3 regions of the Desulfurispirillum indicum S5 genome follow, and region 1 is predicted to be linked to each of the others. Evidence: riboswitches for the same ligand, from Rfam matches in the RefSeq annotation. Region 1 holds a riboswitch; each other region holds the start of a gene.
What was found. A riboswitch is a leader RNA that binds a small molecule or an ion and turns the genes downstream of it on or off. The one in region 1 is predicted to bind cobalamin.

Region 1 (4,825 bases):
TGACCGGAACAAAACCTGTCAGCCTGGCAGCCTTGTAGAGAAAAACCGCCGCGAAGAAGAGGATGCTCAGTCCGGCAAGGGTGTTGAGCAGCCTGCGCAGCCCCTGGTAGCGTTTGAAGAAGTCGATGGAGATGGCCAGCAGATACATGGGGGGAATGGTGCACAGCCCGAATACCCCCATGATCAGCGCGCCCTGCAGGGGTGAGCCGCTGGCTGCCGCCATGGCGGCAAAGAAGTAGACAAAACCGCAGGGCAGCAGACCGTTCAAAAGTCCCAGGCCGAAATAGCTCCACAGCGAAGGGCTCCGGGTAAAGCGGCGGAAGGTTTGTTGGAAAACGCCGCTGGAAGCCGGATCCCACAGCAGGGGAATCCGGCCCACTCCCAGAAACTGCAGGCCGATCACAACCATGAGCAGCGCCACCGCCACAAAGAAGATACCGTGCAGGGTGCGGTCAAGTCGAAAGGCGATACCCAGCAGCGCCAGCAGGGCGCCCATGGCCACGTAGGTTGTGGTGCGCCCCAGGTTATAGAGCAGGTGTCCACTCAGACGCTGCCAGCGGCTGAGTGCTTCCCCCTTGGCGGTAGTGTAGGCAACCACGATGCCGCCGCACATGCCGATACAGTGGCTGAATCCACCCGCCAGAGCTATTCCCGCGATAAAATAGAGATTGTCCAGTATATCCATGGCAGTGTCCTGAAAAAGGCCTGGAGACGATGCTCCAGGCCTTTGGTAATGGAAGAATCCTTATCTGCGATTACGCAGGGCAGCGATACGATCGTCCAGGGGCGGGTGCGTCATGAAGAGCTGCTTGATGCCGGTGCGAACGCCGGAGTTGATGCCGAAAGCACTCATGGATTCTGGCATCTCATCGGGCAGCCCCTGCTCGCGCTTCAGGCGCTCAAGGGCGGCAATCATGGGGCCCGCTCCCGCCAGAGAGGCACCAGCCGCATCGGCACGGTATTCACGGCGACGGGAGAACCAGAAAACGATCATGGAAGCCAGGATGGCCAGAACGATCTCCGCCACAATAGTTACGATGTAATAGCCGATGCCCAGGCCACGCTCGGTCTTGAAGACCACGCGATCCACGGTGTAACCGATGATGCGGGCGAAAAACATGACAAAGGTATTCACCACACCCTGGATCAGGGCCAGGGTTACCATATCGCCGTTGGCCACGTGGCCGATTTCATGTCCGAGCACGGCGCGGATCTCCTCGTCACTGAAACGCTGGAGCATCCCCTGGCTCACCGCCACCAGGGCGTTGTTGCGATTCCAGCCGGTGGCAAAGGCGTTAGACTGCTGAGCCGGAAAAACGCCCACTTCAGGCATGCCGATGCCGGCTTTCTGGGAAAGCTCACGCACCGTCTGCACAAGCCACTGCTCGCGCTCGTTACGCGGGCGCTCGATGATAACGGTGCCAGTCCCTTTTTTTGCTATCCATTTCGAAAGCAGCAGGGAGACAAAAGAACCGGACATGCCGAAGACAAAACAGAAAATGAGCAGGCTGGTCAGGTTGAGCCCGGTGCCCGAAGCATCCAGGATGGAACCAACGCCCAGCAGGCTCAGGGTAATGCTGGCGACGACAATGACCGCCAGGTTGGTAGCCAGAAAGAGCAGTATACGCATGCAACCCTCCTTGAAGAGTTTCACTGACGCTCAAGACGCCATGTGCGATGAATGTTAAAAAAAAATCCTTGAAAGCGCACAAATATTATCAAAATTCCCCTTGTTGACAAGGAAATTCGTCTTTATCTGGTAACACGAAAATAAATTTCGTAATATTTTTCTTGACTTTTTCGAGCGATAAAGCGTAGTTGTGGCAGGAAATACCGTGTATATGCACGTTGCAGGGAGATTTTCCATGAAGAAAACAATGCGATCTACCGGGCTTTTCCTGGCCAGCACCCTGGCGCTGCTGTCATGCTTCAGCATGGCTTCTGCCGGAACGCTGAAATTCTTTGCCAATGGCGAAGAACTGATAGCCGAGGGGTTTATGAGTCCGAAACTCACCAAGGATGGCTGGCAGCTGAATTTTGACCACGCCTTTGTGGTGCTCCAGAATATCACGGCCTACCAGACTACCCCGCCCTTTGACCCCGAGGTGGCCGATGCCATCACCTACAGCGCCAAGGCTTCCCTGGAAGGGATTCATGTGGTTGACCTGGCCCGCGGCAGCGTGGAAGAGCCACCAGTGCTGGTAGGTGTCGTTGAGAACGTCACGCCTGGTCACTACAATGCCCTTTCCTGGCAGGTTGTCAAGGCGGAGTCGGGCATGCTCAAGGGAGCGTCTATGGTGCTGATTGGCACCGCCCGGAAGGATGGTCGCAGTGTCAGCTTTCAGATAACTTCCGATGACGTTGCCACCTATCGCTGTGGCGAATTTGTGGGTGATGAGCGCAAGGGATTTGTCAGTAAGGACGAAGACGGTGATCTGGAAATGACGTTTCACTTTGATCATATATTCGGCAGAGCCGACAAGGATGCTGACGATGATGTGAATCTCGAAGGTATCGGCTTTGCTGTTTTCGCCGCTGGCGCTGACAGACTGAAGCTTCAGGGTATGCATGTGGGTCATGCCGGCGAAGGACACTGCAGTGTCCAATGGCACTGAGTCACTGCTGAAGAGGTGCAATGGCAGGTATCTTGACAAATGGGTACAGGTACCGTAAACACGTTTAGTTCTCATTTTCGGTGCCCGTATCCGGGTGAAAAGGGAAGAGGGGTGCAAATCCCCCGCGGACCCGCCACTGTAAGCGATGACGATGGATCACAAGCCACTGGCCCGTGCCGGGAAGGCGATCTGGAGGATGATTCGCAAGCCAGGAGACCTGCCGGAAAGTACACACGACCCTTCCCGGGTATGGAAGGCGGGTGCGCAGAGACGTTGGGGTTAACAGCCACGACGCCTTCTGGGTTCTTCCGTATCCGGGGCAGATCCCAGGAGGCTTTTTTATGTCCAGTGCGAGCTCTTGTTGTTCCCCCAGATATTCCGGAATATCACCGATGGTAATCGTTTCGGGCACTACCGTGTCAATGCGGTTTGCCCTGCTGGTTCTCTGTGCTTTTCTGTTGAGCTCGGGTATTGCCCATGCGCATGGTGTGGTTACCCGTACGGAAATCCAGAGGGTGATCTTCGTGGAAGCTATCTATGAGGATGGCACGCCCATGGCTGGCGCCCAGGTGGTGGTCTTTTCGCCTCAGAATCCCCGCACGCCCTGGCTGACCACTGTGGCCGATGAGCAGGGGCATGTGCGCGTTACCCCGGATCAGCAGATTTCAGGTACCTGGAGCATTCAGCTGCGACAGGCGGGCCATGGGGCCATGATCCATGTTGATCTGGGCGATGAGGATATTACCATTACTTCCCGTACAGAAACAGGAAGACTGCGCACCCTTCTCATGTTCGGCCTGGTCGTCTGGGGTGCTGTGGGAACGGCGCTCTATTTCCGCAAAGGAAAGAAGAGTCATGCATATTCCTGACGGCATATTGCCACTGCCGGTAACTGTTGGAGCTTTTGCGCTCACTATTGGCCTGACGGCAGTGGCAGTAGCAAGAATCAACCGCATGGCAGACCCCCGGGAAGGGATTCCCCGCGCGGCACTGTTTACGGCAGCTTTCTTCGTCCTCTCCACTGTGCATATTCCCATCCCTCCCACCAGCGCGCACCTTATGCTCAGTGGCATACTGGGTGTTATGCTGGGCTATTACGCGCTGCCAGCGGTGGTCATCGCCATTTTTCTGCAGGCAATCATGCTGGGTCATGGCGGGCTGACCACCATAGGCATAAATTCCCTGATCATTGGTATTCCTGCACTGGTGGCCAGTGGGGTTTATCGGATGATGCGTCCTGTGGCCATGCGTGGCGGCAACCTCCTGTATCTCGGACTGGCTTTTTTTGTGGGCTCCCTGGGGTCGGTGCTGGCAGTCATCATTTTTGCATCAACCGTACTCCTGTGGATGCCAGTACATATAGACGCTGCCGCTGAACGGGCGGCTCTGCTCGTCCTGGTGCTGGTGCATATTCCTTTAGTCCTCCTGGAGGGTGCCTTCTGTGCCTGGCTGGTGCACTATTTTCAGCGAACCAGCCCTGCGCTGCTCGACGAAAACATGGAGGCATAGCACGATCCATGGGGTGTTTTTGTTTTCTCCACCGTTGGGATCCGCGTTGTCGTTTGCTGGCTGCCCTGGTGCTGGCCTTCAGCTTTTCCTTTGTCAAAGCGCTGCATTTGCTGCCACTGATTCTGGGGGTTGGGTTTGCGTGTTCAGTGCTGGCGGGCCTTGGGCCAATGGCCCTCTTCAACCGTCTGCGTCTGCCATCGTTCATTATTGTGGCCATGGTGATTTTCCTCCCCTTTGCTGGTGGCCAGACGGTGCTGTTGGATCTCGGGATGGTCAGTGTCTCCCGTGAGGGGACGCACGCCGCTCTTTTGATTGCGGCCCGCTTTTATGCCATCATGATGGTGGTGTTCGCGATGATAGGAACCATGACCCTGGAGGTAACAATAAATACCTTGAAGTCCCTGGGGCTGCCGCCGGTGATGGCCGATATGGCCGGGCTTGTGCTGAGGTATTTCCATGTCATTGCCGATGACCATGGACGCATGACCACCGCCATGACCCTGCGCGGTTACTCGATAAAACCATGGTCACTTCTGTCACTGCGCACCATGGCCTGGCTGTGGGGCAGTCTGTTTCTGCGCAGCCATGAGCGTTCCCAGCGGGTCTACCAGGCGATGATCCTGCGTGGCTACCACCTGGGCAGACCGACAGGTCACCCGTTTCCTCCCTGGCGCCACCTGGTGTTGCTGGGGCTGGTGCTT
Region 2 (4,825 bases), 410 kb from region 1:
GATGGCCAGCAGCCCCTCGATGCCCCAGGTGGGATAGCGGGAAGGGCCGTCGGGCACCACATTGATGCCACCCGCCACCCGCAGCAGGTCGTCGGTCATGGTGCCGGGTCCGGCCACCACCAGGGGATTGACCATAACGCTGAAGAGCACACGGGGCGGCACCTTGCCAGCAGCCCGCTCCTGTACCGCGCGGATGCGCTGCTCCATGGACGTTGCCAGCTCTTCCGCCTGGGCAGCCCTGCCCGCCACACGGCCCACACCCCGCAGGGAAGCAACCACTTCCGCCATGGTGCCGGGATTGACCACATAGACCGCAATGCCCATGCGCTGCAGGCGCTCCACAAAACCGGGCCGGTGCATCTCCGCCGAAGCGAAGACCAGGCTGGGGCGAGCGGCCACAATGGCCTCCAGGCTGGGGTCCGAGTAGGCCCCCATCTGGGGTTTGCGGCGCGCCTCGGCGGGATAGTCGCAGAAGTCGGTTACGCCGACCAATTGCCCATCGGCCCCGATGGCGAAGAGGATTTCCGTCACGCTGGGCACCAGGGAGACAATGCGCTGGGGTGGGCTGTCCAGCCGCACGCTGCGCCCCATATCATCAATCCACTGGCCCGCAAGGGCAGACCAGTGGAGGGTGGTGAGGCACAGCAGGACCAGCAGGGCCCGTATGGTGACAGTAATGGCGTTCATCAGAAGCGGTAACTGGCGTACAGATAGGCGCTGCGGCCGGGGGTGTTATAGGTCGCCACTTCCTCGTACTCCTTGTCCAGAACGTTTTCTATGCGAGCCTGCAAGAGCCAGTTGGGGGCAATGTCATACTCGCCCCGCAGGTGCAGCAGCCCATAGCCGGGCAGGCGCAGCGTGTTGGCCCCATCGTCGTAGCGCTCGCTGAAGCCCTGGGCCGTAACGCTCACGCGGGTTTTGCCGAAGTCGCCATCCAGGTTCACCGTCGCCATCTGCTCCGCGCGGCGGGCCAGAAGATTGCCCGAATCCCGGTCTTTGGGGTCCTGCAGGGTAATGGCGGCGCTGATGTTCCACTGGCTGGTCAGCCGGTAGCCCCCATCCAGCTCCATGCCGTCGATACGGGCGCGACTGATGTTCTCCGCTGGCCAGCCGCTGATCATATTGTCAATTTCCGTGCGGAAAAGGCTGGTGCGCCAGTAGGCATTCGGCAGGGACTGCTGCAGCGAAATCTCGTAACTGGTCGATTCCTCAGGTTTCAGGTCGGGATTGCCACCACCCCAGCCCCAGGGATCGGGGTAGTACAGCTCGTTAAAGGTGGGGGCGCGGAAGGCCGTACCGTAGTTCAGGCCCAGCTTGAGGTCATGGGGAAGGCGCAGGCCATAGCCAGCGTTGTAGGTGGTGTGGCCGCCGAACTGTTCGTTATCGTCGTAGCGCACACCCACCAGGATGCTGTGGTTCATGTGCTCCAGCTGGTACTGGGTGAAAAGGGCGCTGTTATCGCGGCTGCGCTCGTCGTAGTCCGTGTCGCTGCGCACCTTGTCCTTCGTGTAGTCGCTGCCGATGGTAAGCACGTCGCTGTCGCGCAGGAAGAGGTCGCCCTGCACGCTGAACTGCTGTTGTTTGGTGTCAAAGAGGCTGGAGAAAGTGCCATCCAGAAAGTTCTCCGAACGATCCTGGCTCTGGCTGGCCTGAACCGTCACACTGAGCGTATCAGTGGGCAGCAGGTGCAGGGTGAGGCCCAGGGCCTGCTGAATAAAGTCGGCAGAGTTCTGACTTGTGCCGTCATACTCGCTCTCACCCTCGGCATGCAACCCGGTGAATTGCAGGGAATTGCCCGGTGAAAACTCATGGCCGAAGCGCACACTCAGGGAATCCTCCCGGTAGCCATCCTTGTCCGGTTCATCGGGGGTATTGCCCCAGCCAAAAGCGTCGGGGACATCGTTCTTCTGGGCATCAATGCCGTCACTGCGCAGGTGCCCGATACCCAGGCTGTAGTGGCTGTTGCCGCTGGCCGTGGCAAAAAAGGCCCGCCCTTCAGCAGTGCCGTGGCTGCCACCGCCCACCGTGACCTCGCCCCGCGTACCGGCCTCGCCGCTGCGGGTGAACACCTGAATAACCCCACCCACGGCATCGGCCCCATAGAGGGTGGAGCGGGGACCGCGTACCACCTCGACGCGGTCAATCTGACTGAGGGGAATATACTGGAGGGAAGCGGCTCCCGTAGTAGCCGAACGAATGCGGATACCGTCAACCAGCACCAGGGTCTGGTTGGTGCTCGTACCCCGCAGATAGATACTGGTGTTTGTCCCCAGACCACCATCCTGATTCACCTGCACCCCCGGAATGGTCGCCAGCAAATCGGGCAGGCTCTGGTACTGGCCACGCTCAATCTCCTCGCGGGTGATAACCGTGACCGAAGCCAGGGTTTCATCCACGGTCTGGGCCGTGCGGGTGGCGGTGACGACGGTGGTCTCCAGTCTGACGGGGGTTGCCTCTTCGGCAAGGACGGATACCGCTGCAAAGGACATCAGTGATGCACTGATGGCAGCGGGATACAACAAGGAACCAATACGCATGAAAATGCCTCCTGTGTATCCCGGTTGTGGGGAGGACGCAGGAGGCGTTATGGCTGTGTTCAGCAATAGACCTGCAGCACCCACCTTCCATACCCGGGAAGGATAGTGTAGTGACCCTTTCCGGCAGGTCTCCTGGCTCACGATTCGTCCTCCGGATCGCCTTCCCGGCCCGTGGCCAGTGGCATGTGATCCCTTGTCGTCGCTTACAGTGGCGGGTCCGCGGGGGATTTACACCCCTCTTCCCTTTTCATCCACACCTGTGGACACCGGAAAAAAGCTCGAACAGCTTAAAGAGTGCAGCGGGGGGATGTCAAGTGCTCATCACACATGGCGCTTGAGTGCGGGTGGCAGGGAAACCGGAGAAGTGAACCATGGAAAGCACGGAGGGCACGAAAGGAACCGCGAATGGAAAGGCAGGGTCTCACCCCCGTTCGCTGCGCTCACGGGGGTCGCAAAGCCCGCCAAGGTAAGGCAAGGGAGATTAACCACGGAAGGCGGCACCAAAAGTGGGTGTCCTTTTATAGTAGTGTTCTCGTTTTAAACTGTCCTCTTGACGGGAAAGCTTACCTCATTACTTGCATTTTCCCCGATATTTCCCGTATCTTGGCGCGATGAAAATTGCACCCATGAACCATACCAACCAGGTATTCCTCCACTTCCGAAGCCAGGGCAGCAAAGTTGAGCGCTACGGACTGGTGGAGCATACCGGAGTCCAGGCCATTGCGGGAAGCCTCTTCCATGAATGGATAAGAACTCCCGAAACCTCTGACATTTCCTCACTGGAAGGCATTCCCTTCTGTTACAGCGAAAACATCTACTTTCTTCAGAGCGACGGACAGGTCACCCACCATAAATCCGCGGCCCACTTCCGGACGGATATCCTCGCGCCCTCCATGGGTGAACCAGTTCTCCATATTGCCCTGGTTTGCGGCAATCGATGCGGCTATGGCTCAAGCAGCCAGATGCGTATCCTGGGGTTCACATGGCTGGCAGACCACCAGTGCGCAGCCTCGCCCTGTTATGCTGCGCAGACGCTACAGCTTTCGAGCTTCCTTCTGTGTTTGGCTCCCAAAGCCCTGGAAGTGGAGACGACAGCAGGCAGACAAGTGCTTCCCTTCGACTCCGGGATGCTTTTTCCTCTGGCAGGACAGATGGGAAGTGCGTATACTTTTTACCCCGGAGATATCATCGCCCTGCCGGTTACTCCACCAGTTCCCCCTGTGACCGCCGTCTTCTGCGGCAGCCACAGAGAACCCCTGATCAGGTGAAACCCACATGAAAGCCCTTGTACTGACAGTGCTGGCCCTGCTGCTTCTGGGGGCCCCACTAAGCTATTATGCCTATACCTCCATCATTCACAGGCCATTGCCGCTGGCAGAGCCCGTTATCACAGAAATACCCCGTGGCGCGTCCCTCAACCGGATCGCTTCCATCCTCGAAGAGGATGGAGTGCTGCCGTCAAAGCTCCCCTTTGTGCTGTACAACCGCCTGCAACGCAACACCCTGAAAAGCGGAGAATACCTGTTTCCCGCTGAAATATCACTGGCAGGCGTGTCGGCGATACTCATGCAGGGTATCCCCTATCAGCGTTCCTTCACGGTCACCGAGGGAACGACCTATCGCGATATCCTCATGAGCGTTGACCAGAACCCCATGCTCGACGCCACTCTCTTCCACCAGCTTGTCATGGATGCCGTGGAAGCTTCAGCACTTTTTTCCACTCCGGAAGGCCTGCTTTTCCCCGAAACCTACGCCTACTCACGGCACAGCGCGGAGACACAACTGGTGCAGCGCATGAGCCACACGACGCTCCAGCTCCTTGAGCGCTACCAGCGCCCCGGATGGAGTAAGATGGATGTCCTGATCCTCGCTTCCATCATCGAAAAGGAAGCGGGCAACCGAGATGAAATGCCCCTGATCTCCTCGGTCTTCCATAACCGTCTTGAACGGAGAATGCGGCTGCAGGCAGATCCCACCGTTATCTACGGTCTGGGGGATGATGACGCCCTGGAGGATCGCCTGCGCCGCAGGCACCTGGAGCAGGATACCCCCTATAACACCTATACCCGCCATGGGCTCCCGCCCACGCCTATCTGTTCACCTTCAGAAGCCGCCATTGCCAGCGCCGCCAATCCCGCTCAGACGAACTACCTGTATTTTGTCGCGGCCCCGGGGGAATCGGGCCATGTATTCAGCACCACCCTTGCCGAGCACAATCGCCATGTCCAGCGATACTGGGACTTCATACGCTCCCAGCGCGCCAATCAGCCATAAACCAGCACAGGAGC
Region 3 (4,825 bases), 1.2 Mb from region 1:
AGAAAGGCATATTGTCCGCAGATTACGCAGATGAGCGCAGATAACGGCAAATACAAAAAGACGGTTCCTCACGCGTTTGCTGCGCTCACTCAAGTCGCAAAGCCCGCCAAGGAAGACAAGGGGCGCACAGCGCAAAGTGGGTGTCCTTTTCGTCTATTGCTGCTCGACCGTTTATAAGAGTGCAATTAATCCTGATCTAGCCTCATTATAATAGCGCATTACGTTTTCACTTGCTTGCCCTTTCCTGCCTTTGTCTGCGGTAAAAGAATGCTGCTATGCTTTCCCTCCGCAGCTTTGCATGAGACTGTGCCTTTCTCTGTGCCTTGGTGGACTTTGTGTGAGACATATTATCCCAACTGGCGGATGCGCGTTCGCTTATCCGCCCTACATCTATTCGCGTTTATTCGCGGCCATTCGCGGTAAACCCTGCCTTTCCTTGGCGAGCCTGGCGGCTTGGCGAGAGATATGTCTTTCCCTCTTTTTCCGTGCCCTCCGTGTTTTCCGTGGTTCAATCTCTCTTTGCCTTTTCCCCGCGCCTCTGCGTGCTCCGCGAGAAACCTGCCTTCACAGCTCCCTGCATCTATTCGCGTTTATTCGCGTCCATTCGCGGTAAAGCTCCCCCTGCCTTTCCTTGGCGAGCCTGGCGGCTTAGCGCGAGGCATATTTTCCCCTCTTTATTTCGTGGCTTCCGTGTTTTCTCCCCGTGTTATCACGCGGGAAAACATCTGCGCGAAGCGCTGGTGCGCGGTGGTGAAATCGGTGGCCGACAGGGGAGAGCGAAAGCGTTTATCCAGCATGGGGGCGCGGTCGCGCAGAAACTGCAGGGCCAGGGGAGCGCTGCCGCAGTGGGCGGCCAGGGCGCGCAGTTCTTCGGGTTCGGGCAGTTTCCAGAGGGTGTGGCGCAGTTCAAAGGGGATGCTGGCGCTGCACAGATGGGCCAGGCTGGTCAGCAGGGGCTGTATGCTGGTGCAGGTGCGGGTGATGTGGGCCATGTCGGCATCATTAAAGGCTTTGACGTCTACGGCCACAAAGTCCACCAGTTCCTGTTCCAGCACCTGTTTCAGGCGATGGGGCAGGGTGCCGTTGGTGTCGAGTTTGATCCGGATTTTCCGGCTGCGCAGCTGTTGCAGCAGGGTTTCAAGTTCCCGCTGAAAAAGGGGCTCGCCGCCGGTGATGGCGACGGCCCCGATCTGGTGCCGGTCAATGTATTCCAGCAGCTGGTCCTGGCGGCTCCTTCCGGGCTGTCCCAGGACGAGTGCGGGATTGTGGCAGTAGCGGCAGCGCAGGTTGCAGCCGTGGGTGAAGACGGTGGTGGCGATTTCACCGGGAAAGTCCAGCAGACTGACGGGGGTGAAATCGGCCACCAGGGTGGGCGTGTGGCTCATGGGTTGACCGCAAAGGTCTCCCGCTTGCCGAATTCCTCTTTTTTGCCTTCGTTCCAGTGGTTGGTGGGGCTGTGGTAGCCCACGACACGGCTGTAGATGTCGCAGGGGGTTCCTTTGACGCTGGCAAGCTGTTCTTCCAGTTGCTGAATCTGTGCTTCGCGCTGGCTCATGAGTGTGCTCCTGTCAGATTGATTTCGTGCAGGCCGTCCTGGCCTTTGAGTTCGGTAATCCGGGTCTGAATTTCCTGCCGCTGTTCCTGGGCGCAGTGGGGGCAGTGGGTGTGCTCGCCCTTGAGGTAGCCGTGAACAGGGCAGATGGAAAATGTCGGTGTGATGGTGATGTAGGGCAGGTGGTAGCGCCGGGTGATGGTGTCCAGCAGTTTGCCCACGGTGGTGCCGTCCTCCACGGCTTCGCCCAGGAAGATGTGGAAGACGGTCCCCCCGGTGTAGAGGGGCTGCAGCTGATCCTGATGGTCCAGGGCGGCAAAGAGGTCGCGGGTTTTCTCCACCGGTATCTGGGTGGAGTTGGTGTAGTAGGGGCGCTCTTCAGTACCGGAGGTGATGATGCCGGGAAGGGTCTGGCGGTCCTTGCGGGCCAGGCGGAACGAGGTGCCTTCGGCGGGGGTGGCCTCCAGGTTGTAGAGCACGTCTTCCTCCAGCTGGAACTGTCCCAGGCGCTCCCGCATGAATTCCATGACGCGACGGGAAAATTCCAGCCCTTCGGGATGGGTGATATCCACGCCGATAAAGTTCAGCAGCGCTTCGTTCATGCCGATGATGCCGATGGTGTTGAAGTGGTTTCGCCAGTACTCGCCAAAGCGCTGATGAATATCCTGCAGGTAAAAGCGGGAATAGGGGTAGAGGCCGTTTTCCGTCAGGCGCTCCAGGGCCTTGCGTTTGATTTTGAGGCTGTCGCGGGCCAGCTCCATCAGCTCGGCCAGCCGCTCAAAGAAGGCCGTTTCGCTGTCCACGCTGTGGGCGATGCGGGGCAGGTTGATGGTTACCACGCCAATGGAGCCGGTCAGGGGATTGGCGCCAAAGAGTCCGCCACCGCGCTTGTGCAGTTCCCGATTGTCCAGACGCAGGCGACAGCACATGCTGCGCGCGTCGTCGGGGCTCATGTCGCTGTTGACGAAGTTGGCAAAGTAGGGGATGCCGTACTTGGCGGTAGTCTCCATCAGCCTGCCCACCATGGGGTGCTGCCAGTCGAAGTCGCGGCTGACGTTGTAGGTGGGAATGGGGAAGGTGAAGACGCGCCCTTTGGCGTCGCCTTCCATCATCACTTCCATGAAGGCCTGGTTGAGCATGAACATCTCTTCCTGAAATTCCCCGTAGGTGCGTTCCTGGGGCTTTCCGCCTATGATGACCGGCTCGTCGCGGTGGGTGGAGGGGACGTACAGGTCCATGGTCAGGTTGGTGAAGGGCGTCTGAAATCCCACGCGGGTGGGGATATTCAGGTTGAAGACGAACTCCTGCATGGCCTGCTTCACTTCGGGGTAGGTCAGCTGGTCATAGGCGATAAAGGGTGCCAGGCAGGTATCGAAATTGGCAAAGGCCTGGGCCCCCGCGGCTTCCCCCTGCAGGGTGTAGAAGAAGTTGACCACCTGACCCAGGGCCGAGCGCAGGTGTTTGGCCGGCTTGCTCTCCACCTTGTCGGCCACGCCGCGAAAGCCGCGCACCAGCAGATCCTTCAGATCCCAGCCGCAGCAGTACACCGCCAGCAGCCCCAGATCGTGAATGTGAAAGTCGCCACGGGAGTGGGCTTCCTGCACCTGGCGCGGATAGATCTTATTGAGCCAGTAGCGGGCGGTGATGGTGGAAGAGATGTAGTTGTTGAGCCCCTGCAGCGCATAGGTGGTGTTGCTGTTTTCGTTGACCCGCCAGTCGCTGCCGCCCAGGTAGGATTCCACGATGCTCTCCAGACCTTCGAAGCTTTCGGTCATGGCCCGCATGTCGGCGCGCTGGTGGCGGTAGATGATATAGGCTTTGGCGGTTTTGGCGTGGCCACCCTCGATGAGAACCTTTTCCACGCAGTCCTGCACCTGCTCTACGGTGCAGGAACCGTACTGGCCGTACTGGTCCACCAGGGCGCGCAGCACCTGCAGGGAGAGGGCCGAGGCAATGTTACGGTCGCTGCCGCCCACCGAACGGGCGGCCTTGAAGATGGCAGTGGCGATGCGCTCCTGGTCGAAGGGGACAAAACGACCATCGCGCTTCATGACAGTAGTGATCATAGTTCAGGCTCCGTGGCTTCCGCCACTGTCCGTCCGCGAAGACGGCACATCATCCCGGCAAATATCCGGGCAGGCAGTGGCAGGGGTACGCATGTGATGAAAGAAATGGGTACGTGGGCCGCAGAGCGCTGGCTACAAAAGACGGGAACGTGAAGACAGAACTTCCATAGGAACATCCCTCCGCTGTGTGTTCTCGGGGCAGGTATCCTGGCTCGCCATCATCCTCAGCTCCGCCTTCCCGTGTTGTCACAGTGGCGCATGGAGCCTTGTCCGGCTTACAGTTGCGGGGGCAGCGACGGATTTTCACCGCACTTCCCTGAATCCCGGATCGATATAGTGCCCTGCCTCTGCGACCATGTCAACGGAAGATTTCCCACCCCCGGCTTCCCTTGATTGCCACGGGTTTCTGGAGTAGTATCTGCCCATCGGACTCGTATTTTTTTATCCATCTCGAATATCAGGAGGCATTCCATGCATGAAAAAAGTATAGCTCTGCTGAACAAGGCCGTATCTGAAGAAATCGCCGCGCTCCACCAGTATATGTATTTCCACTTTCACTGTGACGACCAGGGCTACGACCTGCTGGCCGGGCTCTTCAAGCGCACCGCCATCGAAGAGATGATCCACGTGGAGCGTCTGGCCGAGCGCATCCTCTTCCTGGGTGGCGACGTGGAAATGAAAGCCGGCTCCAACGTTATTCCAGAACAGGACGTGAATAAAATGCTGGAAATGGCTGCCAAAATGGAAGAGCAGAGCGCCATGGACTATAACCGCTGGGCCAACGAGTGCGGCACCAACGCCGACTCGGTCTCCAAGAAACTCTTCGAGGATCTGGTCATGGATGAAGAGCGTCACTACGACCAGTATGACAACGAAATCGACAACCTCAAGCGTTTTGGCGAAAACTACCTGGCCCTGCAGTCCATTGAGCGCAGCAAGAGCCGCAGCGCCGGACAGCCCGCAGAGTAAAACCCCTCAGAACATGTATATCCAGGGAGCGTCAGCCGGCGCTCCCTGTTTCTTTTGCTGGCCACGGCACCCCTTCACCCCTGCGACAGCCTCACCCACAGCACTTTCCTGCTGAAATGCCCGAATACCCTTGACAGAGGATCGAAAAAAGCGCTAGAAAGTTTGCGTAAACTAACATGATCGCCCGTGCCTCCACACTCACCAGAAGGTGAAGCAGCGTGAACGCGACGCACCCGGA

Region 2: it holds a riboswitch for cobalamin, as region 1 does, so the genes downstream of both, SELIN_RS08295 (TonB-dependent receptor domain-containing protein) here and SELIN_RS06350 (hypothetical protein) in region 1, are expected to answer to the same signal.
Region 3: it holds a riboswitch for cobalamin, as region 1 does, so the genes downstream of both, SELIN_RS11830 (ribonucleoside triphosphate reductase) here and SELIN_RS06350 (hypothetical protein) in region 1, are expected to answer to the same signal.

Annotation. Positions count from the first base shown of each region.
Region 1 covers NC_014836.1:1,342,207-1,347,031, forward strand. The annotation lists gene SELIN_RS06335 (sulfite exporter TauE/SafE family protein) at 1-685, opposite strand, end outside; gene htpX (protease HtpX) at 746-1,630, opposite strand; gene SELIN_RS06345 (hypothetical protein) at 1,866-2,615, shown strand; cobalamin riboswitch at 2,677-2,854, shown strand; gene SELIN_RS06350 (hypothetical protein) at 3,032-3,484, shown strand; gene cbiM (cobalt transporter CbiM) at 3,471-4,124, shown strand; gene cbiQ (cobalt ECF transporter T component CbiQ) at 4,133-4,825, shown strand, end outside.
Region 2 covers NC_014836.1:1,751,184-1,756,008, reverse strand. The annotation lists gene SELIN_RS08300 (cobalamin-binding protein) at 1-687, opposite strand, end outside; gene SELIN_RS08295 (TonB-dependent receptor domain-containing protein) at 687-2,537, opposite strand; cobalamin riboswitch at 2,643-2,823, opposite strand; gene SELIN_RS08290 (hypothetical protein) at 3,164-3,805, shown strand; gene mltG (endolytic transglycosylase MltG) at 3,813-4,811, shown strand.
Region 3 covers NC_014836.1:2,520,631-2,525,455, forward strand. The annotation lists gene SELIN_RS14225 (anaerobic ribonucleoside-triphosphate reductase activating protein) at 675-1,385, opposite strand; gene nrdD (anaerobic ribonucleoside-triphosphate reductase) at 1,382-1,555, opposite strand; gene SELIN_RS11830 (ribonucleoside triphosphate reductase) at 1,552-3,618, opposite strand; cobalamin riboswitch at 3,799-3,991, opposite strand; gene SELIN_RS11835 (bacterioferritin) at 4,090-4,587, shown strand.